DNA from 2 places in the Massilia varians genome. Region 2 is predicted to be linked to the other one. Evidence: predicted binding sites of a transcription regulator. Region 2 holds the regulator's gene; the other holds the start of a gene.

Region 1 (15,689 bases), 2.7 Mb from region 2:
GGTATTCCCAGTTCACGCTCGCTTCCGTCCGGCTTTGGAATGCCGACGCGCCGCACCGGCATGGGCAGGTACGTGCCTTCCAACAGTTGCTTCCTGATGGCAGGCCAAGCGTGCTTCAGGTGCTGTCCGGTCTGGGCAATGTCCAGACCATCGACGCCGAGCCTGTCAGTATTTCTGTGTGGAACGGGGTCATGAAATAATCTCGAAAGGACTGTTCCATGACCGAAGTGATGACCACCAAAAAGCCCAAGAAACAGAAAGCCGCATACCCATTCCCGGTCGAGCTGATCGACCAGTTGCTCGCCCAGGTCGAGAACAAGGACGCCGAATCGATCCTCGGTGAAGCTGGCCTGGCCGGACAGCTCAAGAAGATGCTGGCCGAGCGCATGCTGTCGGCCGAGCTGAGCCATCACCTGGCCAGCGAGGGCGAAGGCAGCAAGAATCACCGTAACGGCAGCAGTCCGAAGAAGGTGCTGACACCGGGCGGCGAACTCCATCTGGACATTCCACGTGATCGCCTGTCGAGCTTCGAGCCCAAGCTGGTGGCCAAGCACCAGCGCCGGATGACGGGCTTTGACGATCACGTCATCAGCATGTACGCGCGCGGCATGAGCGTGCGCGAAATCCAGGGGCATTTGTTGGAGCTGTACGGTACCGACGTCTCGCCAGACCTGATCTCGACCATCACCGACGAGGTTCTCGAAGAGGTCAATCAATGGCAGCAGCGGCCACTCGAAGCGATGTACCCGATCGTCTATTTCGACGCGCTGCGCCTGAAAATCCGGGACGAAGGCACCGTCAAGAACAAGGCCGTCTACCTGGCCTTGGGCATTCGTGCCGATGGCCGCAAGGAGGTGCTGGGCCTGTGGATCGAGCAAACGGAAGGAGCCAAGTTTTGGCTGAAGGTTTTCAACGAACTGAAGAACCGAGGACTGGAGGACATCCTGATCGCCGTCGTCGACGGCCTGCGCGGCTTCCCTGAGGCCATCGAGGCGGTATACCCGCAAGCGCAGATTCAGACCTGCATCGTACACCTGATTCGCAACTCGACAACGCTGGCAGCGTGGAAGGACCGCAAGGAGCTGGCGGCGGCCCTGAAGCCCGTCTACCAGGCTGCCAATGCTGACTTGGCTGAAGCGGCGCTTGACGCGTTCGCGGCCGGGCCATGGGGCACCAGATTTCCGACGGTGGCAGCGATGTGGCGCCGCCAGTGGCAGCAGGTAATTCCCTTCTTCGCCTATCCGCCGGAAGTGCGCACCATCATCTACACGACCAATGCCATCGAGAGCTTGCATATGCGCCTGCGAAAGATCGTCAAGAACCGCGGCCACTTCCCCAGCGACGAAGCAGCAACCAAATTGTTGTTTCTGGCCTTGCGCAATATCGAGAAAGATTGGAAGATGCCGCAGCGTACCTGGAAACAGGCTGCCAATCAGTTCGCCATTATGTTCGGCGAGCGCTTCACGAACGCAATTACCTAACTACGAATTCTGGCCCCGCACACAGAATTTCTGACAGGTCCTCGACGGTTCCTGTCGCGGGAGTCGTGTTTCATCGCTGGTTGCATCGGACGAGGCTTCACCCCGCCTTGCCGCGACCCGCCCCGCTGATGCGGGCATCTGATGCCGTACATGATTCATCGACAAGTTGTTCGACACTCCTACTCGTTCGGCCCTTCGCTAAAAAAAAACTTAGCTACTATGGCCTCTGCTGACTTCTCGCTCCGTGTCGCCACGTCGCCCTTTCAGGCATGAGGCGAGATCTCCCCAAGGTAAGAACGCACTCCTTCCCTGCACAACCGCCGAATTTACGCCGCCTCGCTTTGACCACAAGAGCTTCGCGGAATGTTGCCCGCTCGCCCTGCTCGGCAGCGCCTTCTATTCGGTTCTTGTCCATCGGCTCGCAGTTTCGCTCCACGCTTCCTCCCCACGCTCGGTCGCCCTTACGCAGTTGCGCTTCACTTCGCTCGCTGTGGTCAGCTTACGGCGGGACTTGCACCCGCAAGAGTGCGCCCATGCTGGGCGCACAACAACAACAGCCGCACACGGGCGGCTGTTCGCGAAGCGTGAAAGCAGATTAGTGCGGGCGGCGGGCGACGTCGTCCAGCTTCTCTTCCACTTTTTCCTGTGCATCGCCCATCGTCTTCTGGGCCTTGCCTTCGACCTTGGTGGCCTGGCCCTTGGCTTCCTGCGTCGGGCTGTCGATTGCATCACCAAATTCCTCTTGGATTTTGCCGCCGATTTCTTTCAGCTTACCTTCAACTTGATTTTTGTTGATCATGGTCTTCTCCTTGAGTTGACATGTCCGGATGGCCATGCATGGGTACAGAATACGGCAGCGTCGGCATTGCTTCTGTTCGCGTCCGCACATTGCACAAATATCAGCATTTGCGCGACGTCAAGACAGTCGTAATGCTAATCTTTTGGCAACACGACCATGCCGCGCGAAAGGCTGATGCCATGACCGAACAAACCCAGGAACATGCTTCCGACCCGCCACACACCCAGCGCCGCCTCGCCAAGCGCGTGACGATTATCAATGGCCTGGCCATCCTTTTCATTGCGCTGGCGGCGGCCGTGGTGCTGGCCGCCGATGCCCTGCTGCTGATCTTCGCCTGCATCCTGTGCGCGATCCTGCTCTACAAGCTGAGCGAGATCATGGCGCGCCGCTTGCACATGAAGCGCCAGTGGGCGCTGGCCATCGTCGTGCTGTTACTGGCGGCCATCATCGGCCTCGGCAGCTGGGCCATGGCGCCGCAGATTTCCGAGCAGTCGAGCAAGCTGGCGAAGGAGATTCCGGCTGCCGTCGAGCGGCTGCAAGCGGCGGTGCAGCAGCATCCGCTGCTCAAGCGTCTCGCCAGCGAACTGCCGCCGCCGGAACAGATCGTCAAGCAGATGGGCAATATGGTGCCGAATGCCGGACTGTTCTTTGGCGGCGTGCTGGGCGCCATCGGCAACCTCGTCATCATCATTTTCGTCGGCATCTATTTCGCCGCATCGCCGCAGCTGTACACCAATGGCGCCATCCGCCTCGTGCCGCAAAGCAAACGGCCGCGCGCCCGGGAAGTGCAGCAGGAACTCGGGAATACGCTGGCGAGCTGGCTGTTGGGCAAGGCGGCCTCGATGCTGATTGTCGGCATTGCCACCTCGATCGGCCTGTCCATGCTGGGCGTGCCGCTGGCACTGATCCTCGGCATCATTGCCGGCCTGCTCGACTTCATTCCCTACCTGGGCCCGATCATGGCCGGCGTGCCGGCGGTGCTGCTGGCGCTATCGATCAGCCCGGAGCTGGCGCTGTACACAGTGCTGCTGTTCACCGGCATCCAGCTGGTCGAAGGCTATGTGCTGCAGCCGCTGATCGAAGCCCGCGCGGTGGACCTGCCGCCGGCCCTGGTCGTCGTCATGCAGCTGGTCTTCGGCACCCTGTTCGGCTTTGCCGGCGTGGCCCTGGCAACGCCGCTGGCGGCCGGGCTGGCGGTGCTGGTCAAGATGCTCTATGTCGAAGACGTGCTGGGCGACCGGCCGGCGCAGAAGCGAAGTTAACACATGGGGGTCAGGTCTGACATTCGGACACGAACTCGAGCGTTACGCTGTTGTATTGCTCAGCCCGTGTCTAAATGTCAGACCTGACCCCGCTGGAAGTTACTGAAACGAAAAAGCCGCGCACTGCGCGGCTTTTTCGTTGTGGCGGCAGGACTCAGCGGTTGCTCTTGACGATGTCTTTCACGTCACCGACCTTTTCCTGCACCTTGCCTTCGGCCTGGTTGGACACGCCTTCGCGCTGGGCTTGGCGGTTGCCGACGGCTTCGCCGACCTTCTCCTGGATCTTGCCGCCGATGTCCTTGGCCTTGCCTTTGATTTGATCGTCGTTCATGTCAATCACCCTCTTCGGTTGTGAAGCGAAGTCCCACCTTAGACGCGATAAGCGGGTCGCTCTGTTCGCCAATTAACATCCGGGCGAGATGCGCGGCTTGCGCCAGACGCTGGCCAGCCAGGGCTGCTGCTCGCGCGGCAGGCCGGCCGGGCGGTAATAGTGGTGTAGTGGAATAAAACCGGCCGTCGTCAGGTAATGTTCCCAGGTCTCGACATCGTGGTAGCTGACGTAGCGCGGACCGTTCCAGCCTTCGCGGTTGTCGCCGCGCGGGTTGGAGCTGAACAGGACGCCGCCGGGCTTCAGGGCGCCGTGGAGCTGGGCCAGCACGGCCGGCAGTTCGGCGCTCGGGACGTGGAACAGCGAGGCATTGGCAAAGATGCCGTCGAACATGGCCGGCGGCAGGTTCAAATGCAGGAAATCCTGGTGCCAGACTGTGCAGCCGCTGTAGCTGCGTGCCATCTCGACGAAACGGGCGCTGCCGTCCAGGCCGATGGCGGTGTGGCCGAGCCCGCTGAAAGTCTTGAGGTCGCGGCCGGGACCGCAGCCGAGGTCGAGAATGGTCCAGGGCGCCGGGGCCTCGATCGCCTGCAACAAGGCGTCGATGTTCTGGCTGACGTCGTGGTCGATGGTGCCGGCGAAGAAGGCGTCGGCGGTCTGGTCGTAATGCGCCAGGGTGCGGCGGGAGATGTCGTCTGCGTTCATGACGGCATTATCCGCCAGAGCGCGGCGCGCGCGTACGAAATCCGTGCGCGCGCGCCGCTCAGGCCCTTACCAGACCCGCACGCGCTGCTCCGGCGCCAGGTACAGCTTCTGCCCCGGCTGCACGTCGAAGGCCTTGTACCAGGCATCTAGGTTGCGCACGGTGTAGGTGCGGTACTGGCCCGGCGAGTGGCCGTCGGTCAGCACGTTGCGGCGCAGCGAGGCTTCGCGCGTCTTGCTGCGCCAGCTCTGGGCGAAGCCGGTGAAGAACGCGCGGTCCGCCTCAGGGCCGGCCGCCTTGCCGCCCGGCGAGGCCTTGAACGCGTCATAGGCCGCGGCCAGGCCGGCCAGGTCGGACAGGTTCTCGCTCAGCGTCAGCTGGCCGTTGATGGCCAGGTCCTCGAAAGGTTTATACGCGTTGTACTGTTCCACCAGCTTGTGCGAAGCCTTCTTGAAGTGCGCCAGGTCTTCCTTGGTCCACCAGTCGCGCAGGCGGCCCTGGGCGTCGAACTGGGCGCCCATGTCGTCGAAGCTGTGGCTGATCTCGTGGCCGATCACCGAGCCGATCGCGCCGTAGTTGTGCGCGTCCGATGCCTTCGGATCATAGAACGGCGGCTGCAGGATCGCGGCCGGGAAGTTCAATGCGTTCTGCAGCGGCAGGTTCACGGCATTGACCAGCTGCGGCGGCATGGCCCACTCGGTCTTCTTCGGCTTCTGCTTGAGCTTGGCGAGCTGCTGGACGTAGTGGAATTCCTGGGCGCGCAGCACGTTGCCGAGCGCATCGGTCGGCGAGACCTTCAGGCCCTCGTAGGATTGCCAGCTGTCGGGATAGCCCACGCCCACGTACATGGTGCGCACCTTTTCCTTGGCCTGGCTGCGGGTCGACGGCGCCATCCAGTCGAGCTTGTCGATGCGGTGCTCGAAGGCGGTCTTGATCTCGGCAACCATCTTCAGGATGCGCGCCTTGTCCTCGGCCGGGAAGTACCTGGCGACGTACATCTTGCCGACGGCTTCGTCCATCGCGCCATTGGTGGCGGCCAGCGCGCGCTTCCAGCGCGGCGACTGCTGCGGCGAGCCGGTCAGGCCCTTGCCGTAGAACTCGAAGCGCAGGTCGGAGTAGGCTTTCGGCAGCGTGCTGGCGAACTGGTTCAGGCTGTGGAAGGCCAGGTAATCCTTCCAGGTGCCCAGGTCGGTGGCAGCCACCTGCCGGGCGGCGCCTTTGAGCGCGCCCGGGTGGTAGGCGATGAAACGGTCCTGTCCGGACAGGCGCGCGCCCTGCATGAAGGCGTTCCAGTCCATGCCCGGCGCCTTGGCGGCGAAGTCCTTCATGCGCCAGGGGTTGTTGGCCTTCTGGATGTCGGCCGACTCTTCGCGCGACGCGTGGCTTTCGGCCAGTTCCGACTCCAGCGCGAAGATCTTCGCGGCCCGCTCCTCGACCTTGTCGTAGCCGGCCAGCTTGAGCATGGCGGCGACGTACTGCTGGTACCTGGTGCGCAGCTCGGCCATCTTGGGGCTGTTGTCGAGGTAGTAGGCGCGGTCCGGCAGGCCGATGCCGCCCTGCAGCAGATAGGGCACGTTGCGCGACGGGTCGGTCAAACTCTGGTTGAACCACACGCCGAATAGGTTCGGGGTGTTGAAGTTGGTCGCGTTCAGCGGGTCGACGTCGGCGCGCAGGAATTCGCCCAGCACGCGCGCGAGCGCGGCGCGGTCCTTGATCGCCGCGATCCTGTCCAGGCGCGACTTGAGCGCGGCCAGGCCGGCAGACTCGATCGCCGCTTCGTTCATCCAGGCGGTGTAGAAGTCGGCCACCTTGCGGGCCTCGGGACTGGCGGACTTGCTGGCCGCCGCGTCCTCGATCAGCTTGACGATGCGGGCATTGGTATCCTCGGCCAGCACATACATGGCGCCCCAGGAGCCGCGGTCGGCCGGGATCTCGGTCTTGGCCATCCACTCGCCGTTGGCGTAGGCATAGAAGTCGTCGCCCGGCAGCACGATGGCGCCGGCCGGCCTGGCGGCAGGTTTGGCGGCGTTGGCGGCAGCGTCCTGCCCGGCCGCATGGACCGGAGCGACGGCAAAGGCGCCGCACAGCGCCAGGGTGATGGCGGTCTTGATCGGAGTCCAGCTGGTTTTCATAGCGTCCCTTCTCTCGGTAATGTGGTTTTACTTGATGACTGCAGGGCGGCGCGGATCTGCGGCAGCAGGCGCGCCTTCTGGTCGGCGCGGATGCGCACGCCGTTGCCGACGCGTTCGGCTTCGACAACGCCGTCCGGGCCGAAGTTCTTGCGCATGTAGGCTTCCATCATCTCCGCATGCGCCGGATTGCTCGAGGAAGCGACGATGCCGGCGAACAGACTGTTGCGGCCCAGCGCCTCCATGTTGTTCAGCAGCGCGTCGCGGTTGGCGGTGGCAAACTTCCAGGTCTGCTCGAGGTGCTCGCCGGCGACGCCACCGATCAGATACGGCACCAGGTCCGGCGGGGTCTGCGGCGACAGGAGCGACTGCAGGGTACGCGCCGCCAGCTGCGGGTCCTGGGCGCTGGCGAGGGCGCGGCCAAAACGGTTGCGCTCCTCGCTGGTCGGGGCATTCGTGGCGCGCGCGGCAAGCAGCGCGTAGGTGGCCTGGTCGGCATAGCGGCCGGCGGTGCCGGTGACGAAGTCAATCATCGAAGGCGGCACCGAGGACGGAGCCGCCAGGAAGCGCGCGAACCTGGCCTTGCCCTCTGCGATGGCCTGCGGGTCGCCGGCGCGGGCCAGCGCCGTGGCCAGCATGGCGCGCAGCTGGCTGTCCTCGGCGGTCTCCCCCGGCTTTTCCTCCCAGCCCAGCTTGTCGAATGTCGGGCGCGCGAGATCGACCAGGAAGCGGCGGATCAGGGCCTGTTCCGGCTCGCCGCGCGCGAGCGAGTCGAGCGTGCGCAGGTTGGACAGGATCGCATCCCAGACCGCCACGCGCGGCTCGTCCCCGTACTTGCGCACCAGGTCCAGGTAGGCCTCCAGCCCCATGCGGCCGTTCGAGGCGAAGCTCCAGGTGTCCGACAGCAGCTTCAGGCGCGTGCTGTCCGGCAGGCGCGGCGCCTGCTCGGCGAGGGCGCGGAAGCTGGCCGGGTCGTACTGCACGCGGAAGTAGCCGACGCTGTGCGGATCGACCACCAGGGTGCCGTCGCAGCTGCCCTGGTTGATGGTCGTGCCGGGGCCGGACAGCAGCATGGTCCAGGCCTTGCCGTTGACGGTGCCGACCTGCAGCGGCACGTGCCACAGGCGCTTTTCGCGGGGCGGCTCGTCGAGACGGTACTGTTCCTGCGACAGCGTCACCTTGCGCCGGCCGTCCTCGCAGGCCTGCTCGACCTTGACCAGGGGGAAGCCCGGCTGCAGGGTCCAGTCCGAGGCCAGCTTCCCGACCGGCTTGCCGGAGGCCTTTTCCAGCGCGGCCCACAGGTCGCTCGATGTCGTATTCGAATACTGGTGCTTCGCCATGTAGGCGCGCATGCCCTTGCGGAAGGCCGACTCGCCCAGGTAGGCTTCCAGCATGCGCAGGAAAGCCTCGCCCTTCAGGTAGGTGATGGCGTCGAACGCCGCCGCGGCCTGCTCCTCGGTCTCGATCGGGGTCTGGATCGGGTGGGTGGTCTTGCGCGCGTCCAGGTTCATCACGTATTCGCGCTCGGCCATGCCTTCCAGGTAGGGGCGCCATTCGGGGTGGAAGTGGTGGGTCGCCTTGGTCGCCATCCACGAGGCGAAGCCTTCGTTGAGCCACAGCTTATCCCACCAGGCCATGGTCACGAGGTTGCCGAACCACTGGTGCGCCAGCTCGTGGGCGTTGATGTTGAAGGTGAACTTCTTGCGCTTTTCCGGGCTCTTCTTCGGGTCGTACAGCAGGGCCGGTTCGTTGTAGACGATCGCGCCCCAGTTCTCCATGGCGCCGTTGAAGCCGCCCGGGATCGCGATCTGGTCCAGCTTGGGCAGCGGGTACGGGATGCCGAAGTAGTTGTTGAAGTAGCGCAGCAGATCGCGCGTGGCCTCCAGGGCGAAGGCGGCCGAGCCGAGCTTGCCTTCGGTCGTCACGATGCCGATGTCGACGCCGTCCTGCCTGCTCGATAAGCGCTCGAGTTCGCCGGCCACCAGCACCACCAGGTAGCTCGGCATCTTCGGGGTATTGCCGAAACTGATACGCTGCATCCCGCCGGCGAGATCTTCGCGCTTGTCGATCGGAGTGGTGGAATAGGCCGTGAAGTTGTCCGGCACGTCGACCGTGAGCCTGAAGCGGGCGCGGAAGGCGGGTTCGTCCCAGGTCGGGAGCATGCGGCGCGCATCGGTCGGCGCCATGGTGGTGGCGATCAGCTTCTTGTCGCGGCCAGCGGCCTTGTAGTTCACGTAGAACAGGCCGCGTCCTTCGCGGTTGATCTGGCCGCGGAAGGCCAGCGCCAGTTCATATTTACCCGGCGCCAGCGGCTGGGCCAGCTCGAAGCGCAGGGTCTGCTGCTGTCTGTCGAGGATGGGGTCGAGTGTCAGCTTGCCCAGGTGCTTGCCACTGAGGCTGGCTGAATCGATCCGCATGTTGTCGGCGTTCAGCATGATCGTCGAGGTCGGGGTCAAGACCTCGATCTCGACCGTCTGGGTGCCGCGAAAGCTGTTGGCGGCAACGTCCGGCATGATGTGGGCGTCGTATTGCAGCGGCACCACGTCCTTCGGCAGCTTGCCCGGCGTTGCCGCGAAAGAAAACGGCGCCTCGGCCTGCGCCGTGGCCGTGCCAATGGTGAACGCAAGCGCGGCGGCCGTTTTGCAGGCCCGCGCGACTGGCATGTCTCTCATAAGTCTCTCTCTCGCATCTGTTTTTATTTGGCGGTCCAGGCGCGCCATGGCGCAGGAACCCAGCACGCACTGTAGGAAAGCCGGGCAGCGCTTGCGCCCGGAATGCGACAGACTGCAAAAAACGGGGCCAGACTGCTGAAACCGGGGAATGGCGGGGCATGCGAAAAAAAATCCGAATTTTTTTCACATCACCCTAAAGTTCCCGAAAGCCCATCCGTAAATGCCTTAGATACCCGGCAATCCGGCCGGCGTTCATTGCCTTGGTGCCAACATGACCTCGAACGACGTCCTCTCGATGTATGAAAACCTCGCTGGCCTCAGCAGCCAGATGAAGGGCGCCGCCGAGGCTGGCGACTGGACCGGTTTCGACAAGTTGAACGTGCAGGCGGCGGTGGCCGCAGGCGCCGCGGCCGGCGGCGTGCCCGCGCTCGAAGGCGCCAAGCGCCAGCGCAAGATCGACCTGATCAAGCAGCTGATGGCCAACGACCGCGCGATTCGCGACGTGACCGAACCCTGGATGGGGCAGCTGGACCGCGCGATGTGCGCGCACTGATTCAGTAACGCAAATCAAGACGAAGGCGCCCGCGAGGCGCCTTTTTCGGGGTGGGCGGGGGAAAATAGTCCAGTGGACTGTTTTCCCGCCCACGCGGTCAACGTCTGCCAGCACTCTTGCAACGTATCGAACACTACCTATCACCGCGTGGGGTAATTCGGGCCAGTGGACTGAATTACGAGCCGCCCACCCTATGATTCCAGGTTACTGAGCTTGCCCAGGCAGCGCCGCTGGTAACTGTTGAGCCTTTCCGTGACGAGCGCGTCGTCCTCGGCCAGCTTCCCGGCATCGATCAAGAGCCGCAGCTTGGCGATGTGATCCCCCTGCGCCAGCGCCTGCGCCAGGTTCGAGCCGTCCGGCTCGCCCGCTTGCGCGATCGCCCCGGCCACCGTATCGGGGAAATCCCAGTGCCGGGCGATGACCGCCGACAGCTGCCGGCTGCGCGCCAGCAGTTCCACCCCGAAGTCGCTCGATGCCGGCACCTTGCCGTTCTGGCACACGCGGTCGGCCAGCCGGAAGCCGACGATCAGCCCGACATCCTGCATCAGCCCCGCCAGGCAGGATTCGAAGATGTCGGCCGCCAGCGCGGAAGCCATCAGGCTGGACGCCACCGCGCATTTTTCGGAACGGTTCCACACCAGCGGCGCCGCGCGCCGGGCAAAACCGGCCTCGTGCAGCTTGACGAGGGGCCGGAAGGCACCCGCGCCAGCAGCATGCGCAAGCCGTTCTGCCCGAACAGCATGATGGCGGCGTCCAGGGTCTTGATCGGGGTGACGGGACGGTAATAGGCGCTGTTGGCCTCACGCAGCACTTCTGCCACCAGCACCACGTCTTCGGCCACCTGGCCGGCCAGCTCGCCCGTGCTGACGTTCTCGTCGCGCAGGCTGCGCAGCAGCTTGGGGATCAGTTCCGGCACCCGCGGCACCAGCTCGGCCGCAACGGCCGGGTTGTGCGTCAGCGTCCCCACCTGCTCCAGGATCAGGCGCGCGGTCTCCGGCGGCGCGTCGAAGCGTGCCGGACCGGCCAGCCAGAGGTAATAGAGGGCGTCGGTGGCGGCATGGTCGGCGCCGCCGCCCGGCTCCTCGGGCGTGGCCGCCTGGGTTTGCGCGCCGCTCAGTAAACGATTGATCCAGTTCTTCATAGTCCGCAGGGTCTGTGCCGCAGGGGGAGATTGTAGCCCAAGGCCCGTCATGTAAAACGCATGCACTGCGGATGGACATCCGGAAAAGACAAAAGCGCCCGCAGGCGCTTTGCATGTACCCGAGCGGAAGGCTCGGTCACGGAATCGGGGAGAGCGATCACCAGGTATCTCCTGGCGTCGCCTCGTGCCGGTTGCATCCGGCGTTCGCTGCCTCAGCTGGCAGGCGAACCGCTTCCGGACACAGGCGTTTCTTCAACGTCCGCCTGCTTTCCGCGCCACGCTATCGGTGGTGGCTGCGCCAGGCCGCTGTGCCGTTTGTGATCTTGCGAACACGAATCAAGTATAGCAAGAATTTCAATCTTGTGTAGACGCGTTGTGCGCGCCTTTGTCCAGGGTCGGTTCGGCCGCTGCGCCGGGCGGCGGCCTGCGTCCCAGGCGCGCCTTCACGCGCGCGCCCAGGCCGGCGCGTGGCCCCTCCCCGGGCCCCGCCGCACGCCTGGCGCGCAGGGCGAACACCAGTCCCGCCAGCAGCGCCAGCGCGCCGGCGACGGCGCCCGGCAGCAGCCAGGGCGCGCTGTCCTCCTGCGGCGGCTCCGGCTTTTTCTTCTTTACCCTGTGCACCTGCTGCTGCGGCGCCGCCAGGGTCTGCGTGGTGGAAGCCGGCGCGGCGCCCGCCGCCACCTGCAGCAGCTTCACCTTGTCCTCGAGCTGGCCCAGCTGCTCGTGCAGCATCGCATTCCTCGCACCCAGCACGACGCAGGCATCGATCTGCGCCTTGGGCTGCGCAGCGCAGGCGCCGCCCGCCGGGGGCGGTTCAGGCGTCGAGGGCGCCGGCCTGGCCGGCTGCGGCGGCACGATGGCCGGCTTCGGCTTGAGCGGCGCGGGCGCGGGCCTGGGGCGAGCCGGCATGAACTCCGGCGCCGCAGCCGCCAGCGGCGCCCCTTCCGCCGCCTTGGCAGGCACTGGCGGCGGCGCCACCGGAACCGGCGGCGGCGCGGGATTCGGATCCGGCGCCAGCCACAGGGTTGCCAGCCGCACGCCGCGCTGCGCGCCGTCGGCCAGTTCCAGGTACAGGTGCAAGTGTTCCGACTCCACCTTGCCGAGCGAGGTGAGGTGCAGGAACTGGCGCCCGTCGCGCCGCATCACCGTCATCCGGAGCGTGGACAGCACTGCCGGCATGCCGATGTTGGCGCCGTGGTAGACGTTCGGATGCGCCAGGCGCACCTGGACCGGGTTGGCGGCATCTTCCAGCATGGTCAGCTCGATGTCGGCCACCAGCGGCTGGCCGAGAAAGGAACTCACCCGCGCTTCGCCCAGCTCGGCCGCCTGGACCGGCCAGGAGGCAGCGGCCAGCAGCGCGCAAGTCGATATCAGTGGAAGGCGGGAAGCCATAGCATGGGAGTAGTGAAGCCTGAACGTCATTAACGGACAATCGGCTAAACTCTTTAATCACTGCCGCCCACAACAGGAACACACCATGGAAAACAGGATTGAGAAGGACAGTTTCGGCCCGATCGAGGTGGCCGCGGACCGCCTCTGGGGCGCCCAGACCCAGCGTTCGCTCCACCATTTCCACATCTCGACCGAGCAAATGGCGCCGGAACTGGTCGCCGCCCTGGCCCAGGTCAAGCGCGCCGCCGCGGCGGTCAACCGCTCGCTCGGCAAGCTCCCGGCCGACAAGGCCGAGGCCATCATCCGCGCCGCCGACGAGGTGCTCGAAGGCCGCCATCCGCAGGAATTCCCGCTGGCGGTCTGGCAGACCGGCTCCGGCACCCAGAGCAACATGAACATGAACGAGGTGCTGGCCAACCGCGGTTCCGAGCTGATGGGCGGCGAGCGCGGCGAGAAGCGCCTGCTGCACCCGAACGACCACGTCAACATGGGCCAGTCCTCGAACGACATCTTCCCCACCGCCATGCACGTGGCCGCGGCGATCGCCGTGGCGCAGAACCTGCTGCCGGCCCTCGCCCGGCTGCGCGGCACGCTGCTGCGCAAGTCGCGCGACTTCGAGGGCATCGTCAAGATCGGCCGCACCCACCTGCAGGACGCCACCCCGCTCACCCTCGGCCAGGAATTCTCGGGCTACGTCGCCCAGCTCGAATTCGCGGAAAGCGCGATCCGCGCCACCCTGCCCGGCCTCCTGGGCCTGGCGGCGGGCGGCACGGCGGTCGGCACCGGCCTGAATGCCCACCCCGATTTCGCCCCGCGCATCGCGGCCGAGCTCAGCTCGCGCACGGGCCTGTCCTTCAAGAGCGCACCCAACAAGTTCATGGCGCTGGCCGGCCACGAGGCCATGGTCTCGAGCCACGGCGCCTTCAAGACCCTGGCCGCGGCCCTGATGAAGATCGCCAACGACGTGCGCTGGATGGCCTCGGGCCCGCGCTCGGGCCTGGGCGAGATCACGATTCCCGAGAACGAGCCGGGCAGCTCGATCATGCCGGGCAAGGTGAATCCGACCCAGTGCGAGGCGCTCACCATGCTGTGCTGCCAGGTATTCGGCAACGACGTCGCGATCACCGTGGGCGGCTCGCAGGGCAACTTCGAACTGAACGTGTTCAAGCCCATGATCGCCCACAATTTCCTGCAGAGCGCCCGCCTGCTGGCCGACGGCATGCGCTCCTTCGACGAGCACTGCGTCCAGGGCATCGAGCCGAACCATGCGCGCATCGCCGAGCTGATGGAAAAATCGCTGATGCTGGTGACCGCACTGGCCCCGCACATCGGGTATGATCGCGCCGCACAGATCGCCAAGACCGCGTCGCACGAAGGCCTGACCCTGCGCCAGGCCGCGCTGCAATCCGGCTTCGTCACCGAGCAGCAGTTCGACGCATGGATCGTGCCGATCGACATGACCCGGCCGGACCCGGCCGCGTAAAACCTTTCGGGGCACCTCCAGGTGCCCTTTTCAATTCCCCGAGGACAGTATGCAAAAAGTAGATTTCGATTTGACAGCCGAGTTCGTCGAGCTGAACCAGCTGATGAAGCTGGTCGGCCTGGTCGACAGCGGCGGCGCCGGCAAGAACATGGTCGCCAGCGGCGCGGTGGCGGTCGACGGCAAGCAGGAACTGCGCAAGACCGCGAAGATCCGCAGCGGCCAGACCGTGACCGTGGGCGACGTGCAGATCCGGGTCCGGTAAACACGCCCGAAACGGCTGGGAAACGGACAGGAAAGGTGGCGAAAAACAGCGGGCTTATGTTTGCGCCCTAACAAACAGAGCGGGGCTTCCTTGTTTATATTTTAAGTCATCAGGATCGACTTATATCAACCGGCCATAGGTGAAGCCATGGAAACCCCGAACCGCGCCCAGTCCCAGGAGCAGCTCATCGGAGACCTGCGTCTCGTCATCGAGAATGCGGAAGAGTTGCTGAAAAACACCGATCACTACACCAGTGCGCTGTACCAGAACGCGCGCGCCAAGCTGGCGCTGGCGCTGGAAGCGGCCAACGAAGAACTGGCGCGTTTCGAAGATGCCCAGCTCGAGCGCATGATGGCCGCCACCCGCGCCGCCAACGAGCGTTACTCCGACCGTACCGGTGAGCAGCGCATCCTGCGCGCCTTCCACTGAAGCCTAGGGGCTTTCGCAACCGGCGTCGTCTGCCGCAATCGCGGTCACCACGCCGAGCCTGAACCAGCCCTGCAGCATGGCGCCGATGTCCGGCGTCCCCTCACCGGCCGCCGCGGCGGCCAGCGCCGCGTCGAGCGCCGCGCCGAAACCGGCGCCCGCCGCCAGCCGATCCAGGGCCGCGGCTTGCGCCGCGCCCACTTCCACCACCTCCACCCGCCAGCCGCGCCGCGCCACGAGTACCGTGCAAGGGGTGCCGGCGTGCGCCGGCAGTGCCGGGCCGCCCGGCTGGTGCGCCTGCCACAGCGCGGCGACGGCCCATTGGCTGCGCAGCAGGCCGACCGAGGGATGCAGGGTGAAACGGGCGCCGTCCAGAGCCTCGGGAGACAGCGCGACCAGGGCGTCCAGGCCGAGGGGTGGGGTGTCCGGCGCCAGGCAGGCACGGTGCACGGCCCACTCGAGCCGCGCCACGTCGGGCAGGTAGGGATAAGGCGCGGCCGGCGCGAACCCCGCAAGGAAATCCGCGAAGCGCGCGCCGAAGGCGGCCAGGTCCGGATCTTGCGACGGCGCGGCCTTGCCGTAGGCGCGCGCCAGGCCGGCGAAGAACTCCTCGCCTACCAACTGGCGCAGGACCGGATAGGCCTGGCCCAGGGCGCGCTCCCAGCCGGCGCCCAGGTTGGCGCGGTAGAGGGCCAGCCGCTCCGCCCCGCCCTCCTTGAGGAAGGGCTGCAAGGCGGCTTCCTGCTTGCTGTCGAACAGCGCCGCGCCGAAGCCTTGCTGGAGCGCGGCGAGCCCGTCGCTCCTTGCCACCGGCGGCGCCGGCGACCGGCTCGCCGGGATCGCGGCCGGCACCGGATAGTCCCGGGCGATCGCATCGGCCCTGGCCGCTTCCGCGAGCAGGCTGTCGATCGGCGGCAGGTCGGCATCCCATTCCACCAGGGTCGGCACCCGGCCGAAGCGCGCCAGCGCGGCGCGGTACAGCTCCCAGACCGGTTCGGCCACGGCGGCGCCATGGTGGTCGACCAGTGCCAGCGGCGTTTCCAGGTGGCCGGCCAGGT
Region 2 (15,689 bases):
AGGCTAGGAATTGACGAACGCATCAGCGAAACCATTTCCGTCGCGTCATCTTCAGGTAATCAAGCAGGCTCTAGCGCGAATGCATGCAGAGCGTCACGAACCGGGAATCGATATCCACTCTAACACAATCAGTTACTTATTTACCAAAAAAACAATTGTGTATTGGAATTAATAGTTTGATTCGAGCTCGGCGGACTGTGAGCCAGGACGGAGCTGAAGGACTGGATCTACAACTACTGAACGCCGGAGGCGCCGGGCGATCCGGGCTACTGGTTCGGCTACCCTGTCAACAGCGGCTGGCATGCAGAGGGCTTTAGGCCGTGCCCAGCATCGCCGCGATCGCCTGCGGCTCGACCGGCCGGCTGAAGCAGTAGCCCTGCATCTGGTCGCAACCCCGCTCCTGCAGGAAGGCCAGCTGCTCGCTGGTCTCGACGCCTTCCGCGATCACGTTCAGCTTCATCGAATGCGCCAGCGCGATCACGGCGTTGACGATGGCCGCGTCGTCGGCGTCCTGGGTCAGGTCCATCACGAAGGAGCGGTCGATCTTCAGGCTGTGGATCGGGAAGCGCTTCAGGCTGGCCAGGCTCGAGTAGCCGGTGCCGAAGTCGTCGATGGCCAGCTGCACGCCCATCGCCGCCAGGCGGCCCATGGTCTCGGTGGCCGCGGCCGGATTCTCCATCAGCACGCTCTCGGTGATCTCGAGGGTCAGGAAGCCTGGGTCGCAGCCGGTTTCCGCCAGCAGCGCGGCCACGCGCTGGGCCACGTCCTGGCCCAGGAACTGGCGCGCCGACAGGTTCACGCTGATGCGCACCGCGGGCAAGCCGGCGCGGCGCCAGGCCACCTGCTGGCGCATGGCGGTAGCCAGCACCCAGTCGCCGATCGGCACGATCAGGCCGGTTTCCTCGGCCAGCGGGATGAACTCGGCGGGCGAGACCATCGGCCCGCCGGCCGGCTGCCAGCGCAGCAGCGCCTCCACGCCGGCCACCACGCCGCTGCCGATGTCCACCACCGGCTGGTAGTACAACAGGAATTCCTCGCGCTGCAGGGCGCGCTGCAGCGCCCCTTCCATGCGCAGGTGCAGGGCCGCCTGCTCGCCCATCGCGGCGGCGTAGAAGGAATAATGGTTGCCGCCGCTGCCCTTGGAGCCGTACATGGCACTGTCGGCGTTCTTCAGCAGGGTGGCGCTGTCCTCGCCGTCGGCCGGGTACATGGCGATGCCGATGCTCCCCGACGGAAACACTTCCTGGCCGCACAGGATCATGGGCTGGAACAGGTTGTCGAGCAGCTTGCGCGCCACCTTGGCCGCGTCGTCCTGGCAGGCCAGGTCCGGCAGCACCACCACGAATTCGTCGCCGCCCTGGCGCGCCACGGTGTCGCTCTCGCGCAGGCTGCCGGACAGGCGGCGCGCGATCTCGACGATCAGGGCGTCGCCGGCATCGTGGCCGAGGCTGTCGTTGACGTGCTTGAAGCGGTCCAGGTCGATGAACATCACCGCCACCTGGCGGCCGGCGCGGTGGGCATGCATGATGGCCTGGCCCAGGCGGTCCTGCATCAAGACCCGGTTGGGCAGGCCGGTCAGGGCGTCGTGGTTGGCCAGGCGCAGCAGGGCTTCCTCGGCCTGCTTCTGGCGCTGGATGTCCTTGATCACGCAGATGAAGCGCTGGTTGCCGTTGGCGTCGCGCATGCGCGAGACGTTGACGCTGACCCAGACCCGCGAACCGTCGCGCCGGATCAGGCGCTTCTCGCGCTGGTAGTCGCTGATCTCGCCGGCCTTCAGGCGCTCGATCAGCGCCAGCTCCTCCGGCAGGTCTTCAATGCAGGTGAGCTGCTGGAAGAAGCGCTGCAGCAACTCGATCTCGGAATAGCCGAGGATGTGCGACATCTTGCTGTTGGTGCGCAGCACGCGGCCGTCGCTGCCCAGCAGCGCGATACCGACCGCGGCCTGGTTGAAGGTGAGGCGGAAGAATTCCTCGCTCTCCTGCAGGCGCAGCCTGGCCTTGCGCCGGAAAGTGATGTCCTGGCCGATCAGGAGCAGCATGTAGCTGCCGTCCTTGCGCGCGCGGCGGATGTTGAAGTCGACGTAGCGCACGCCGTCGGCGCGCCGGTCGAGCGTGACCAGCACGTTGTCCTGGCGCGCGCCCGAGGCCAGCGCCTCAGCCGCGCGGTCGGCCAGCTCGCGGCAGGAAATCAGCTCTTCCAGCGCGGGCTTGTGTTCGAGCAGCAGGCTGTCGGATGCCCCCAGCAGGTCGGCCATGCTGCGGTTCATCGAGCGCACGCGCAGCTCGGCATCGACGACCAGCAGGCCCGCCGGCATGCCGTCGATGACCTGCTCCAGGTAGTTCTGGTTCTGCAGGCTGCTGCGCTGGCTGGCATGGGTATAGGTGTCGAGCGCCAGGCCCATGTCGAAGCAGACGATCTTGAGCACCGCTTCCATGGCGGCGCGCAGGCGCTCCGGCTGCCCTTGCAGGCGGCGCCACAGCAGGCCGGACAGCTCAGACAGGTATTTGCGGTAGGCCCCGATGTACCACGTCGGATCGAGCCCGATGTGCTGGTGGGTCGCGCCCACGCGCAGGCGCTCGCGCATGTATTCCTCGCCATATTCGCCGGCCGTCAGGCTGCTGAAGTAGGCGGCCTGCACGTCCCGCAGGCGCGCCTCGGCGCCGTCGCCCAGCATGCCGCGCAGCTTCGGGAAGGACATCAGGTGCGCGTAGAAGCGGTCCGAGAAGGCGTCGCGATGGGACGCGAGCAGCGCGTGCACGTCGCGCAGGGCGTCGATGTCCGACTCCTCGAGTTCGAGGTAAGCCTTGCGCGCGGCGACTTCGTCGCAGTCGAGCCCGATCTCGCGGGCGAGCTCGTCGACAAGGTCGTGAGGGACGTTCATGGCTTAAAAAAGAGGAATATTTACTGAGGGATAGAGTGGTTGCATCATAGCAATGGCCTTGTCCTGAATCGAGCAAATAATCACAGATAATCACATCTGTTGTTAATAGGCCATACCCACGGTGTGGTTTTGTTGCCCAGGATAAATATACGCTTGGGATTGCTCAAGATGCGGTCGCGCCGGCGGCGCACAGTAGGTTCAATCCCAACTGCAAGGAGCCCGCCATGCGCCACTCAATCCTGCCGCGCCTGCTGTCCTTGACGCTGGCCCTGTCGGCCCTGCCCGCGCTGGCGCAGGACGTCAACGTCACCCTGCAACCCGTGCGTGAGAAATTCGCCCGCAGCGACGAGGTGCTGGTGCGCGTCACCCTGCAGAACAACAGCGCCACGCCGCAGTTCCTGCTCAAGTGGCACACCCCGGTGGCGGGCGTGCAGGCGCCGCTGTTCGAGGTGCTGCGCGACGGCCAGAAGGTAAGCTACCTCGGCATCAAGGCCAAGCGCCCGGCCCCCGGCCCGGACGACTATCTGCGGCTGGAACCGGGAGCCACGCTCACCAGCACGGTCGAGCTGTCGGCGCTGTACGAGATGAGCGTCACCGGCCCCTACCAGCTGCGCTACCGCACCGCCTCGAGCGGCCTGTTCGCCGCCTCCGGAATGCGCCCGGTGCCGGGTGCGCTGGCCTCCAGCCAGGTCGGGATCTGGATCGACGGGCGCCTGCCGCGCGGGGCCAGGGTACCGGCCAGGCAGGCCGTCGCCGGCGCCGCCTCACTGGAATTCAGCAAGTGCTCGAACGCCCAGCAGGAGCAACTGGCGGCGGCCGTGGACGCGGGCAAGGCGATGACGGTCGACGCCCACAATTACCTGGCGGCGGGCAGCGGGGGCGCGCAGTACGGCGCGCGCTACGGCACCTGGTTCGGCGCCCCCGATGCCGGCCGCGCCGCCACCGTGAACACCAACTTCACGGCGATCCGCGACGCGTTCGAGACCAAGCCCCTGAAAATCGACTGCGGCTGCAACGAAAACTATTTCGCCTACGTGTACCCGGCCCAGCCCTACGCGATCTATGTCTGCAAGGCGTTCTGGACCGCACCCCTGACCGGCACCGACTCGCGCGGCGGCACCCTGCTGCACGAGCTGAGCCACTTCGACGTGGTCGCCGCCACCGACGACCATGTGTACGGCCAGCAGGGAGCGGCCGAGCTGGCCCGGAGCGCCCCGGCACGGGCGGTCAACAACGCCGATTCGCACGAGTATTTCGGGGAGAATAGCCCGCCCATGATTGAGTGAAATCACACGCAGATTGGCAATCCGTCCTGGTTGCTGGCTATACTACTTGCATGCAGCGTCTTCAGGCTTTCAAATTCGAGTTGATGCCGACCGGCGAACAGCAAAGCATGATGCGCCGCTTTGCCGGGTCGTGCCGGTTCGTCTTCAACAAGGCGTTATCCTTACAAAAGGAACGCTACGAACGCGACGAGAAGAAGCTTTGCTACTTTGAATTGTGCAGGTTGCTTACAGCGTGGCGCCATGAAGCAGACACTGCCTGGCTGATGCAAGCGCCGGTTCACCCGCTGCAGCAGGTTTTGAAGGATCTCGAACGAGCCTACGCCAATTTTTTCGCCAAGCGAGCAGGGTTCCCGCGGTTCAAGAAGAAGGGGCGAGCCGACAGTTTCCGCTTTCCGGACCCAAAGCAAATCAAACTTGATCAGGCAAACAATCGCGTATTCCTGCCCAAGCTTGGTTGGCTGCGTTATCGTAACAGTCGCAATCTTCTTGGCAGGCTGAAGAACGCTACCCTTAGTCTGTCGTGCGGTAAGTGGTTCGTATCGTTCCAGAGCGAGCGTGAAGTCGAGCAACCCATCCCACAAGGTGGCGTGGTCGGAATCGACATGGGTATTGCCCGCTTCGCTACGCTTTCAGACGGCACGTACTACGCGCCGCTCAACAGCTTCAAGCTGCACGAAGACCGCTTACGTCGCGCACAGCAATCGATGAGTCGCAAGATTAAGTTCAGCAGCAATTGGATTAAGTCCAAAACTCGCGTCCAACGTCTCTATTCCCGCATCGGCAACGCCCGCCGCGACTACCTGCACAAGATCACAACCGCGATCAGCCAAAACCACGCGATGGTATGTATCGAAGATTTGCAGGTGCAAAACATGTCCAAATCAGCGGCAGGCACGAGCGAACGACCAGGGAGGAAAGTTCGAGCCAAGGCAGGTCTGAACAAATCTATCCTTGATCAAGGGTGGTCCGAGTTCCGTCGCCAACTGGACTACAAGTTGGCATGGTCCGGGGGCTGGCTCATTGCCATTCCACCACACGATACAAGCCGCACCTGTCCGCGTTGCGGCTCTGTCTCGGCAGATAACCGACAGACGCAATCTTGGTTCAAATGTGTGCAATGCAACTTTAAGCAAAACGCCGATCTAGTTGGCGCGATCAACGTTCTCAGGGCGGGACACGCCCATTGCGCCTGTGGAGTGAGCGATGCAACGAGGTCGCCAGCAGCAGGAACCCACCGAAGCGACTCTTCTCAGCACGATACTGGATGAGCGCAGTAGGGATCCCTCGGCTTTAATAGAGAGGGAGGATGTCAACATCATGCCGGTGTAGTCGACTAGCTCGTGCATACCAGACAGGGCGACGTCTTACATTCGAGTAGAGTTTTGAAATACTATTTCAAAAGAACCGCAGAAACGAACTTTTATTTCATTCCTCTATACACCCGCCGGCAGCGGTTCCGGCACCGACGCCAGGATCATCACCGCCACGCGCCGGTTGCGCGCCTGGTTGGCCGGCGTGTCGTTCGGCGCCACCGGGCGCGTGGCGCCATGGCCGATGGCCGACAGGCGCACATCCTGCACACCGCTCTCGATGAACAGACGCACCACGCTGGCCGCGCGCACCGCCGACAGTTCCCAGTTGGAGGCGAAGCGCTCGTTGGTGATCGGCAGGTTGTCGGTATGGCCCTCGACCTCGATGCGCTGCGGCGCATCCTTGAGCAGGCCCGCCACCGCGCCCAGCACCTCGCGCGCCTCCTGCTGCAGGGTCGCTTCGCCCTGGTCGAACAGCACGCTGGCATTGAGTTCGATGCCGATGCCGCGCGCATTCTGCGTCACCCTTACCTGGCCCGATTTCACCAGCGGCATCAGGGTGGTGGTCAGGTCCTTCGCCAGGATTTCCATGCGCTCGCGCTCGCGCCGCGCCGCTTCATGGCGCTTGCGGTTGACGATGTGCGACAGCGGCAGCACCGGCTCGACGCTGGTGTGCGCCTGCGGCGCCACGCTGCGTCCGCCGAAGGCGTCGCCCAGGGCTTCGGACAGCACCGCGTATTTTCCTTCGTTGACGATCGAGATCGCGTACATCACGACGAAGAAGGCGAACAGCAGCGTGATGAAATCGGCGTAGGAGATCAGCCAGCGCTCGTGGTTTTCCTGCGATCCGTCGTCGTAGCGTTTGCGCGCCATGCCGTGGCCTCAGTGGCGCGTCAGGAGACTGGCCACCCGTTCGTCGACCACGCGGGTGTGGTCGCCGGTGGCGAGGTCGTGGAAGACTTCGGCGAGGATCTCGTACTGGGCCACCTTGTCGCTGACGATGGCCTTGAGCTTGTTCCCGACCGGGTAGAAGAACAGGTTGGCCAGCCCCACGCCGTACACGGTGGAGACGAAGGCCACCGCGATGCCGGAACCCAGGCGCGACGGATCCGACAGGTTCTCCATCACGTGGATCAGGCCCAGCACCGCACCCAGGATGCCGATGGTGGGCGCGTAGCCGGCCGCCGATTCCCAGATGCGCGCCGCCTGGCGCTGCGAGAACTCGTAGGCGTTGATCTCGTTCTCGAGCAGGCTGCGCAGCTTCTCGGGCTGGATGCCGTCGATCACCAGGCGCAGGCCCTTCTGGACGAACTTGTCCTTGGTGCCCATGTACTGCTCGAGCGAGAGCAGGCCGTCGCGCCGCGCGGACAGGCTCCACAGCGCGATCTCGCGCGAGAGCAGCTCGCGGCCGGACTTGGGCGGCACGAAGACCCAGCGCAGCATGCGCAGGCCCAGCATGAAGCTGCGCCGCTCGCTCTGCAGCAGCACGGCCCCGAAGGTGCCGATCACGACGATGGCAAAGGCGGCCGGCTGCATCAGCGACGCGAACTTGCCGCCGTCCAGGGTATGGCCGACCAGCACGCCCGCGATCGCGAGCACCAGGCCGGCTACGCTGGCCCAGTCCATAATTGCTCCCGCAGCGCTGCGCGAAGGCGCGACACGGCCTGGGTGTGCAGTTGCGACACCCGCGACTCGCTCACGCCCATGACGGCGCCGATTTCCTTCAGGTTGAGTTCTTCCTCGTAGTAGAGGCCCATCAGCATCTTCTCGCGCGGCGGCAGCTTATCGATGGCGTCGATCACGGCCTGGCGGAAGCCCGTGTCGAGCAGGCTGCGCAGCGGATCGCTGTCGTCCACCGCATAGCGGTCGAGGAAGCTGTCGCTGCCGCCGTCCTCGCCCTGGTCGTGGAAGTCTTCGTAGTACAGCAGCTGGTGGCCGCCGCCGTCGCCCAGCATCTCCTGGTAGTCGGCGAGCGACATCTTGAGCGACTTGGCGATCTCGGACTCGCTGGCCGGACGGCCCAGGCGCTGCTGCAGCGCCTCCATCGCGGCTTCGACCTTGCGCATGTTCTGGCGCGTACTGCGCGGCATCCAGTCGCTGTTGCGCAGCTCGTCGAGCATGGCGCCGCGGATGCGCAGCACCGCATAGGTTTCGAACTGGGCGCCGTGGTTGTCCTCGTAGCGGTTGATCGCATCGAGCAGGCCCATCATGCCGGCCTGGATCAGGTCATCGACTTCCACCGAAGGCGGCAGCTTGGCCTTCATGTGGTGGGCAAGACGCTTCACCAACGGCATATGCTCCGTCAGCAAATGGTTCTTGTCCGCTCTCCCTTTGACCGTGTACATGCCTTATGCTTTTCTCTTCCGCTATCTCTATTCTTGTGTGGGACTCTGCCGCACTCGTGCCATTGTAGGGTGGTCGGCTTCGCCGGCCGCGCGTCCAGCCAGTGCAGGCGATGCGGTAACGCGTCTTTCAGTTGAACGCGCGGTCGGCACAGCCGACCACCCTACATTTAACCCCTGCCCATGCCGGGCATCGCGTGCAACGCGAACTGGCCCGCCAGGCGCCGGAACGCGACCGAGGCCCCCGCCAGCGGGAAGGCATCGACCACCGCCCGGCCCAGGCGCGCGGCCCGGTGCAGGTACTCGTCGGCCGGCACCGAACCCATCGAACTCAGGTTGACCGCCAGGTAACGTGTTGCCGCAGCTGACATATTATCGTATACGACCTTGGCCTCCGCCTCTGTCGCGCCGGTCACCAGGATACCGAAGGGACGGCGGCCCAGCTGCTGCGCCAGGCGCTTGATCAGCGCATAGGCATTCGTGATCGACGCGGCGGAGGTACCGACCTGCACCACGATCTCCGAGCTCGCCATCAGCGGCAGCGGGAATTCGCCGCTTGGTCCCAGCTCGCCGTCGACCATCACGATGCCGGCCTGCCCCACCAGCACGTCGAAGGTCTTGGCCAGGCGGCGCGCGTCGTTGTCCCCCAGCGGACGGCCGAGCGACGCCACCGAGAAGCCCTGCGGCACCGCGTGCAGCACCTGGTTCAGGCCATACTCCTGGCGCGCCACCGCGGCCAGGCTGGCGGCGCGGTTCAGGCCCAGGCGGCGCGCCACCCCATAGTCGCGCTCGCAGGCGTCGACGATCAGGACCTCGTTGCCCAACTGGGCCAGCGAGGCGCCCAGGTTGACCAGCATGGCGCCCTTGTCGTCTTCCGGCGTGGCAGAGAGAAAGGTGACGATGCGCGGGCGCGGGCCCTGCAGCATCCGGCGCAGGCCTTCGGCCTGGTCGAAATCGAAACTAGCCAAGGTGCACCTCGCGCAGTGAACGATCCTGGCCGGCAGCGGCCATCATCAGCGGCAGGTCGGCGTCGCCGAACTGGGCGCTGGCATTGCGGTTGTTGCGGAAGGCGCGGTCGACCAGCATGGCGCGGTCGGCCAGGTGCAGGTCTTCCGGCACGCGCTGGCCGTTCGAGATGTAATGAAGATTGAGCTTCTGCCGGATCACGACGTCGAGCACGTTGCCGATCGAGGCGGCTTCGTCCAGCTTGGTCATGATGCAGCCGGCCAGGCCCGAGCCCTGATACGCGCGCACCACTTCGTTCAGGGTTTCGTTGGTCGCCGTCGCGTTCAGGCACAGCAGGCGTTTCACGTCGGCGCCGGATTCGGAGAGCATGGCCACCTGTTCCGTCACCATCTGGTCGCGCTGCGACATGCCGATGGTGTCGATCAGGACGGTGTGCTTGTTCTTGAGTTCCTTCAGGGCGATGCGCAGGTCGGCCTCGTCCTTCACCGAGTGCACCATCACGCCGAGGATCTTGCCGTAGATGCGCAGCTGCTCGTGGCCGCCGATACGGTAGGCGTCGGTGGTGATCAGGGCCAGCTTGTCCGGACCATGGCGCATCACGCAGCGCGCGGCCAGCTTGGCGGTGGTGGTGGTCTTGCCGACGCCGGTGGGGCCGACCAGTGCGAACACGCCGCCGCGGTTCAGGAGGTCGTCTTCGTTGGCGATGGTGGTGAGGTTGCGCGCCAGGACGGTCTTGATCCAACGCAGGGCGTCGACCGCATCCTTCGTCGCCGGCATCTTGTCGATCAGGTAGCGCGCCAGGGTGGCCGAGAAACCGGCGGCCAGCATCTCGCGCAGCACTGCGGCCTTCTGCGGCTCGCGCTGCGCGCTAGCGTTCCAGGACAGCTCGGCCAGCTGGGTTTCCATCAGGCCGCGCATGGCGCGCATCTCGTTTATCATGCCGCTCATTTCAAGAGCGGCCGATTCCTTGGCCTGGGCGATCGCGGCGCTCATCATCTGGGTCATGGCGGCCATGTCGATGCCCGGTTCCGAGGCCGGGGCGCGGCGGTTGACGTAGGTCGGCGGGATTTCCGGTGCGATGGCGGGTGCGGCGCGGCGCTCGACGTAGGGCCGGGCCACGTCAGGCTGGCCGGCGAACGGGTCCAGCTTAGGTACTGCGGCACGTGGCGCCGGCTGGCGCGCCTGCGTTGCGGCGGGCGCGAAGGCAGCCGCGGCGCGGCTGAAGACCGGTTCCGGGTCGAAGTCATTGTCGAAGGCCTGGAAGCTCGGCGCCTGCGGCTCTTCGATGGCCGGGGAAGCCAGCGCGGCGACGTCGTCGTTGTCCAGCGCAAGGATCTCGACCACGCCGTCGACCGGGCGGTTGGAGAGGATGACCGCGTCAGGGCCGAGCGCCTCGCGCACCTTGCGCAAGGCGTCACGGGAAGTAGCCGCTGTAAATTTCTTGACGTTCATCGTTTCTCTCCGCACTTCATTCAGCTGTACTGTTCTGGGTTGCGCGGGCGTAGTGCCCGTCCATAGGCAACATTATTGGCGATGCTGCGAGGAAACCATCGGAAGAGTAAAGAGGGGAAACAGGTCTATTTCAAGGCTGCTGTGCTCCTTGGCCATGGATGAGCGCAGAACTGCCGGGCTGTTGACGAAGTTGAACTCAATTGCGGATTCGTGCGACAAAGCTGACTATTATGCAATATCATGTCCTGAATGAATGACTGATATAAATAGCGGCCTCACAACGCTGATCCATGCACTCATTAGTGAGCAAACGCAATTCTCTCACATTGTAACTCTGATGAATTTGAGGCATACTCGGCTCTACCGAGTTTCTGGAACAATAACGAAAGGCCTACCGATGAAGTTCAGGATACCGAAGCGTCAAGCCGGCATGTCTGGAGAAGCCTTTTTGATTTTCTGTTGCAGAGCGCTCGACAGCAGCATCCCTGCCCTGAGAACGGTATTCCTGCTCGCGGGAGTTATTGCCGCAGGCCTGCGCCTGGGTGGTGTGGGGGATTTCCTGTTCGTCACAGGATTGCTGTTGCACTTCTCGATCAGGTTCGAGAACTGGTGGGTCCAGCGGCGACCTCACTGATACCGGCCGCCGCGGGCCGGTATCGATGGCGTGCAAATCAGGAAGATGAGGAAGCGCCGGCACGGGCCGACATCGCGCCGGCACGGCCGATAACACCCCAGCGGCCACGCACGAGACGGCCGTACACCGCGATGTAGAGCACAAGCTGCGCTACCACGATCGCCAGGCTGACCGGCGCCGACGCGCCGGCAATCACACTCACCGCCACGCACACTGCCACCGCGGGGGCGATCAAGCACACCACACTGGCATTACGGCTCCACGGACGGGAAGCGTCGCGTCGCACATGCTTGAAGACGAGGCGGCGGTACACCAGCGTGTGCAGGTGCAGCGCATCCGGCGCGCCAGGGCTGACATTCTGGATCACGCGACGGCGATACATGCTGAACAGCACTTCGATGACCGGATAGCCGCAGATCGCCAGCACCTGCCACGCATTCACCGACGGGTTACGCACCAAGAGCAGCACCGCGATCTCCGATACCAGGAAACCCAGGAAGTAAGCGCCGCCATCGCCCAGGAACAGCTTCCCGAACGGATAATTCAAGGCCAGGAAACCGGCGGCCGCGCCGATGCACAGAACGCCGAGGGCCACCACCAGGGAGTCGCCATGCTGCAGGCCGACGGCAGCCAGGCCGGCGGCCATGATGATGATCGTGCTGCTCGACAAGCCATTGAAACCGTCGATGATGTTGATGGCGTTCGAACCGCCCGAGACGACCACGGCCGTCACCATGATGGCGAACGGCGCGAACGCGAGCAGCGTATCCACACCCCAAAGGTCGAGTTCGGTCACGGTCGCGCCCAGCAGGGCGCTGGCGATCATCGCACTCATGGCGGTCGCCGCAAGGCGTACTCGAACGGACACGCGCTTGGTGAAGTCTTCGATCAAACCCGCGAGAAAAGCCGGCAGGCTGGCGAGCAACAGCAGGCGGATGTCGGCAGAATGCAAGGGATTGATGCTGGCCGGTGCCAGCATCTGGAACAGCGCCAGGCCCAGCACTACCCCTGCCATGACACCAATACCGCCGATGCGCGGCACCGCGGTCGTGTGCACCTTCTGTACGCCGCTCAGGTCGTGGTCGTGGGAGAGTTTGCCGTGCCATTTCTGCGACAGGACAATGAGCAGGCATACTGCAAAGCTCACGGCAAATGCCGTCAAGCCGAGCCCAAATTGTTGATATTCCAGCATTTTTTATCGCAAAGATACCGAACGTGTTCGATCCAACGGAACAACGTTGGCTGATCGGAAAGTGGTTAAAAAGCGGCGATGGCGTCGCAGTGTTGGCATTGGTCTTTACTTTTGTACCAATGCAATGTTATCACAGATCAACTACAAATGTTGACTCTTGGCACTCCTGAGAGCCCTTGAAACGACCAAGTGAAGCTGAAATGACACACATTCAGCCACCAGTATTTACATTGGGATGCCGACCAGACTGGTCACCCGAATGGTCTTGGTCTCCGGAATCTCGTTATGCGACAGCACCTTCAACTGCGGCACCGCACGCCGCAGGAAGCGCGACAGCAGCACCCGTAGCGGCGCAGGCACCAGCAGCACCGGATTCAGCCCCATCTGCTCCTGCTGCTGGGCCGCGCTGGCAGCCTGCTGCGCAATCGTATCGGCCAGCCCCGGCTCGATGCCGGTGCCGTCGCCCCCCGCCCCCATCGCCTGCATCAGGAGCCGCTCGAGACGGTTATCCAGGGTCATCACCGACAGTTCATTCGTGCCCGGGAACAGCTGCTGCACGATCGCCCGTCCCAGCGCTACCCGCACCATGGCGGTCAGTTCGCCCGGATCCTGGGTCTGCCCGGCATACTCCGAGAGGCACTCGATGATGGTGCGCATGTCGCGGATGTGCACGCCTTCCAGCAGCAGGTTCTGCAGCACTTTCTGCAGGGTCGACAGCGACACGACCTTCGGTACCAGGTCTTCCACCAGCTTCGGCGTGTCTTTGCCCAGGTGATCGAGCAGCGCCTGCACTTCCATCCGGCCCAGCAGCTCCGAAGCGTGGGTCGTGATCAGGTGGTTCAGGTGCGTTGCCACCACGGTGCCGGCATCGACTACGGTATAGCCCAGGCTTTGCGCCTCGTCGCGCAGGCTGGCGTCGATCCAGGTGGCAGGCAGGCCGAAGGCCGGATCGGTCGTGGGCTGGCCCGGCAGCGTGCCGCTGGCCATGCCCGGATTGATCGCCAGGTATTGCCCGTTCATCGCTTCGCCCGTGCCCACTTCCACGCCCTTGAGCGTGATGCGGTAGGCCGAGGGTTTCAGTTCCAGGTTGTCGCGGATGTGCACCGGCGGCGCCAGGAAGCCGACTTCCTGGGCGAATTTCTTGCGGATCCCCTTGATGCGCTTGAGCAGTTCCCCGCCCTGGGTCTTGTCGACCAGGGGGATCAGGCGGTAACCCACTTCCAGCCCCAGGGTGTCGACCGCCATGACGTCCTGCCAGGTCGCCTCTTCCGATTCGGGCGCCGTCGCCGCGCCGGTCGCCGCTGCCGTGGCTGCTGCGTCCGCCGCCGCGGCCGCTTCCTTGGCCGGTCCGTCCATCTTGCGCTTGGCAATCAGCCAGCCGCCGCCGACCAGGGCGCTGCCCAGCAGCAGGAAGATCAGGTTCGGCATGCCGGGGATCACGCCCAGCGCGAAGATGATGCCGCCGGTGATGTACAGCGCTTCCGGGCGGGCGAACAGCTGGTTGGTGACCTGGCTGCTGATGTCGTCTTCGTTGGCCACGCGCGAGACCACCATACCGGCCGCGATCGAGATGATCAAGGAGGGAATCTGCGCCACCAGGCCGTCACCGATGGCCAGCAGCGTATAGGTTTCGGCCGCCTGGCCGGCGGGCAGGTCGTGCTGCACCATACCGACGATCAGGCCGCCGATCACGTTGATCAGGGTGATCATGATGCCGGCGACGGCGTCGCCTTTCACGTACTTGGACGCACCGTCCATCGCGCCATAGAACTCGGCTTCCTGCGCCACTTCGCTGCGGCGCTTGCGGGCGTCGGCCTCGCCGATCAGGCCGGCGTTCAGGTCGGCATCGATCGCCATCTGCTTGCCCGGCATCGCGTCCAGGGCGAAGCGCGCGCCCACTTCAGCGATACGGCCCGCGCCCTTGGTCACGACGGTGAAGTTGATGATGGTCAGGATGACGAAAACGACGATACCGACCGTGAAATTGCCGCCGATGAGGAAGTGGCCGAAGGCTTCGACCACCTTGCCGGCGGCCGCACCGCCGGTGTGCCCCTCGGTCAGCACAATGCGGGTAGAAGCGACATTGAGCGCCAGGCGCAGCATCGTCGAGATCAGCAGGATGGCCGGGAAGGCCATGAAGTCGAGCGGCTTGACCGTGTACAGCGCGGTGAGCAGGACAATGACGGACAGCGCGATGTTAAAGCTGAAGAACACGTCCAGCACGAAGGCCGGCAGCGGCAGGATCATCATCGCCAGCAGGATGACGATGAAGATCGGGGCGGCGAGCGCGCTGGCGCCCCTGGCCGCAAGGCCGCTCGTCCATGCCGGCAGTTTGATGCTGTTCATTAGTGCAGTGCTCCGTTATTCGTGTTACAGCTCGTGACGCTTGTTTCGTAGGGTGGGCGGGTTTCCCGCCCACGCGGTGATCGTTATCGGCTCCGCTTTCGTGCCGGATGATCTTGCCGTTAACTATCACCGTGTGGGCAAGAAACTTGCCCACCCTACATGGCCCCTTATTGCAGCGACCCGGTGCTCGCCCCGGGTCCCCTGTAGGCCGGGTTGTTCGGGTCCATCTCCGGCGGTACCGCAAGCCTGGTCGGACGATCCGGGTAGATGCCCTCGCCCTTCCTGTAGGCGCGCAACTGGTAGACGTAGGCCAGCACTTCCGCCACGGCCGAGAACAGCTTCTCCGGGATTTCTTCGTCGATGTCGGTGTGCTTGTAGAGCGCCCGGGCCAGGGCCGGTGCTTCGAGCAGGGTCACCTTGTGCTCGAGGCCGAGTTCGCGGATCTTCGCGGCGACCTCGTCGACACCCTTGGCCACCACCCGCGGCGCGCCCTTCTGGCCCTCGGCATACTTCAGCGCCACCGCATAGTGGGTCGGATTGGTGACGATCACATCCGCAGTGGGCACATTCTGCATCATGCGGCCGCGCGCCATTTCGCGCTGCATCTGGCGAATCTTCCCTTTGATCTGCGGATTGCCGTCCGACTCCTTCGATTCCTGGATCAGTTCCTGGCGCGTCATCTTCATCTTGTCGTGGTAGTGCCACAGCTGCCAGGGGCCGTCGATGGCGGCGATCACGCCCAGCGCGCCGGTAATGAACAGGAAAGCCTTGGCCACCAGTTCGCCCACGTGGGCGCTGCCGGCATTCAGCGGCTCGAGCGCCAAGCCGATCACCGCATCCTTCTGGCCCATGATGACCACCCAGGCCACGGCGCCGACCACCACGGTCTTGGCGACGGCCTTCAGCAGCTCGATCAGGGCATTGGTGGAGAACATGTTGCCGATGCCCTTGATCGGGTCCAGCTTCATGAAGTTCGGCATGAACGCCTTGGACGAAAAATTCCAGCCGCCGATCAGGAGCGGCGAAGCCAGGGCCACCAGCATGATCAGGCCGGCCAGCGGCAGGCAGGCGAACAGCACCGCCACCAGGTCGGCGGTGATGCGTTCGATCAGGATGCTGGGGTTGAAGACCTGGTCACGGCTGAGCGACAGGCCGGACTGCATTGCCTGCTCCAGCTTGCCGATCAGGGAACCGCCCGTCATCCACAGGCCGGCGCCGGCGGTCATCAGGACGGTGAAGGTGGCGATTTCGCGCGAGCGGGGGACGTCGCCGTCTTCGCG

Evidence for each region. Region 2 encodes FliA, which starts transcription of late flagellar genes. Its sites were predicted from a motif close to CTAAAGTTTNNNNNNNNNNNGCCGNTA; they were not measured.
Region 1: the regulator FliA is predicted to act here: its motif matches at 9,568-9,594, upstream of MasN3_RS07875 (flagellar protein FliT).

Annotation. Positions count from the first base shown of each region.
Region 1 covers NZ_AP026966.1:1,705,015-1,720,703, reverse strand. The annotation lists partial or broken gene ltrA (group II intron reverse transcriptase/maturase) at 1-173, opposite strand, end outside; gene MasN3_RS07910 (IS256 family transposase) at 231-1,481, shown strand; gene MasN3_RS07905 (CsbD family protein) at 2,077-2,280, opposite strand; gene MasN3_RS07900 (AI-2E family transporter) at 2,460-3,542, shown strand; gene MasN3_RS07895 (CsbD family protein) at 3,697-3,873, opposite strand; gene MasN3_RS07890 (class I SAM-dependent DNA methyltransferase) at 3,946-4,575, opposite strand; gene MasN3_RS07885 (M13 family metallopeptidase) at 4,642-6,705, opposite strand; gene MasN3_RS07880 (M1 family metallopeptidase) at 6,702-9,374, opposite strand; gene MasN3_RS07875 (flagellar protein FliT) at 9,646-9,927, shown strand; gene MasN3_RS07870 (HDOD domain-containing protein) at 10,119-10,565, opposite strand; gene MasN3_RS07865 (HDOD domain-containing protein) at 10,523-11,068, opposite strand; gene MasN3_RS07860 (type IV pilus assembly protein FimV) at 11,423-12,460, opposite strand; gene fumC (class II fumarate hydratase) at 12,546-13,943, shown strand; gene MasN3_RS07850 (RNA-binding S4 domain-containing protein) at 13,993-14,205, shown strand; gene MasN3_RS07845 (DUF883 family protein) at 14,353-14,634, shown strand; gene bufB (MNIO family bufferin maturase) at 14,638-15,689, opposite strand, start outside.
Region 2 covers NZ_AP026966.1:4,573,797-4,589,485, forward strand. The annotation lists gene MasN3_RS20670 (EAL domain-containing protein) at 314-2,881, opposite strand; gene MasN3_RS20675 (M35 family metallo-endopeptidase) at 3,106-4,167, shown strand; gene MasN3_RS20680 (RNA-guided endonuclease InsQ/TnpB family protein) at 4,218-5,435, shown strand; gene motD (flagellar motor protein MotD) at 5,601-6,350, opposite strand; gene MasN3_RS20690 (flagellar motor protein) at 6,360-7,103, opposite strand; gene MasN3_RS20695 (RNA polymerase sigma factor FliA) at 7,085-7,822, opposite strand; gene MasN3_RS20700 (MinD/ParA family ATP-binding protein) at 7,990-8,787, opposite strand; gene flhF (flagellar biosynthesis protein FlhF) at 8,780-10,237, opposite strand; gene MasN3_RS20710 (hypothetical protein) at 10,635-10,871, shown strand; gene MasN3_RS20715 (MraY family glycosyltransferase) at 10,909-12,063, opposite strand; gene flhA (flagellar biosynthesis protein FlhA) at 12,289-14,409, opposite strand; gene flhB (flagellar biosynthesis protein FlhB) at 14,577-15,689, opposite strand, start outside.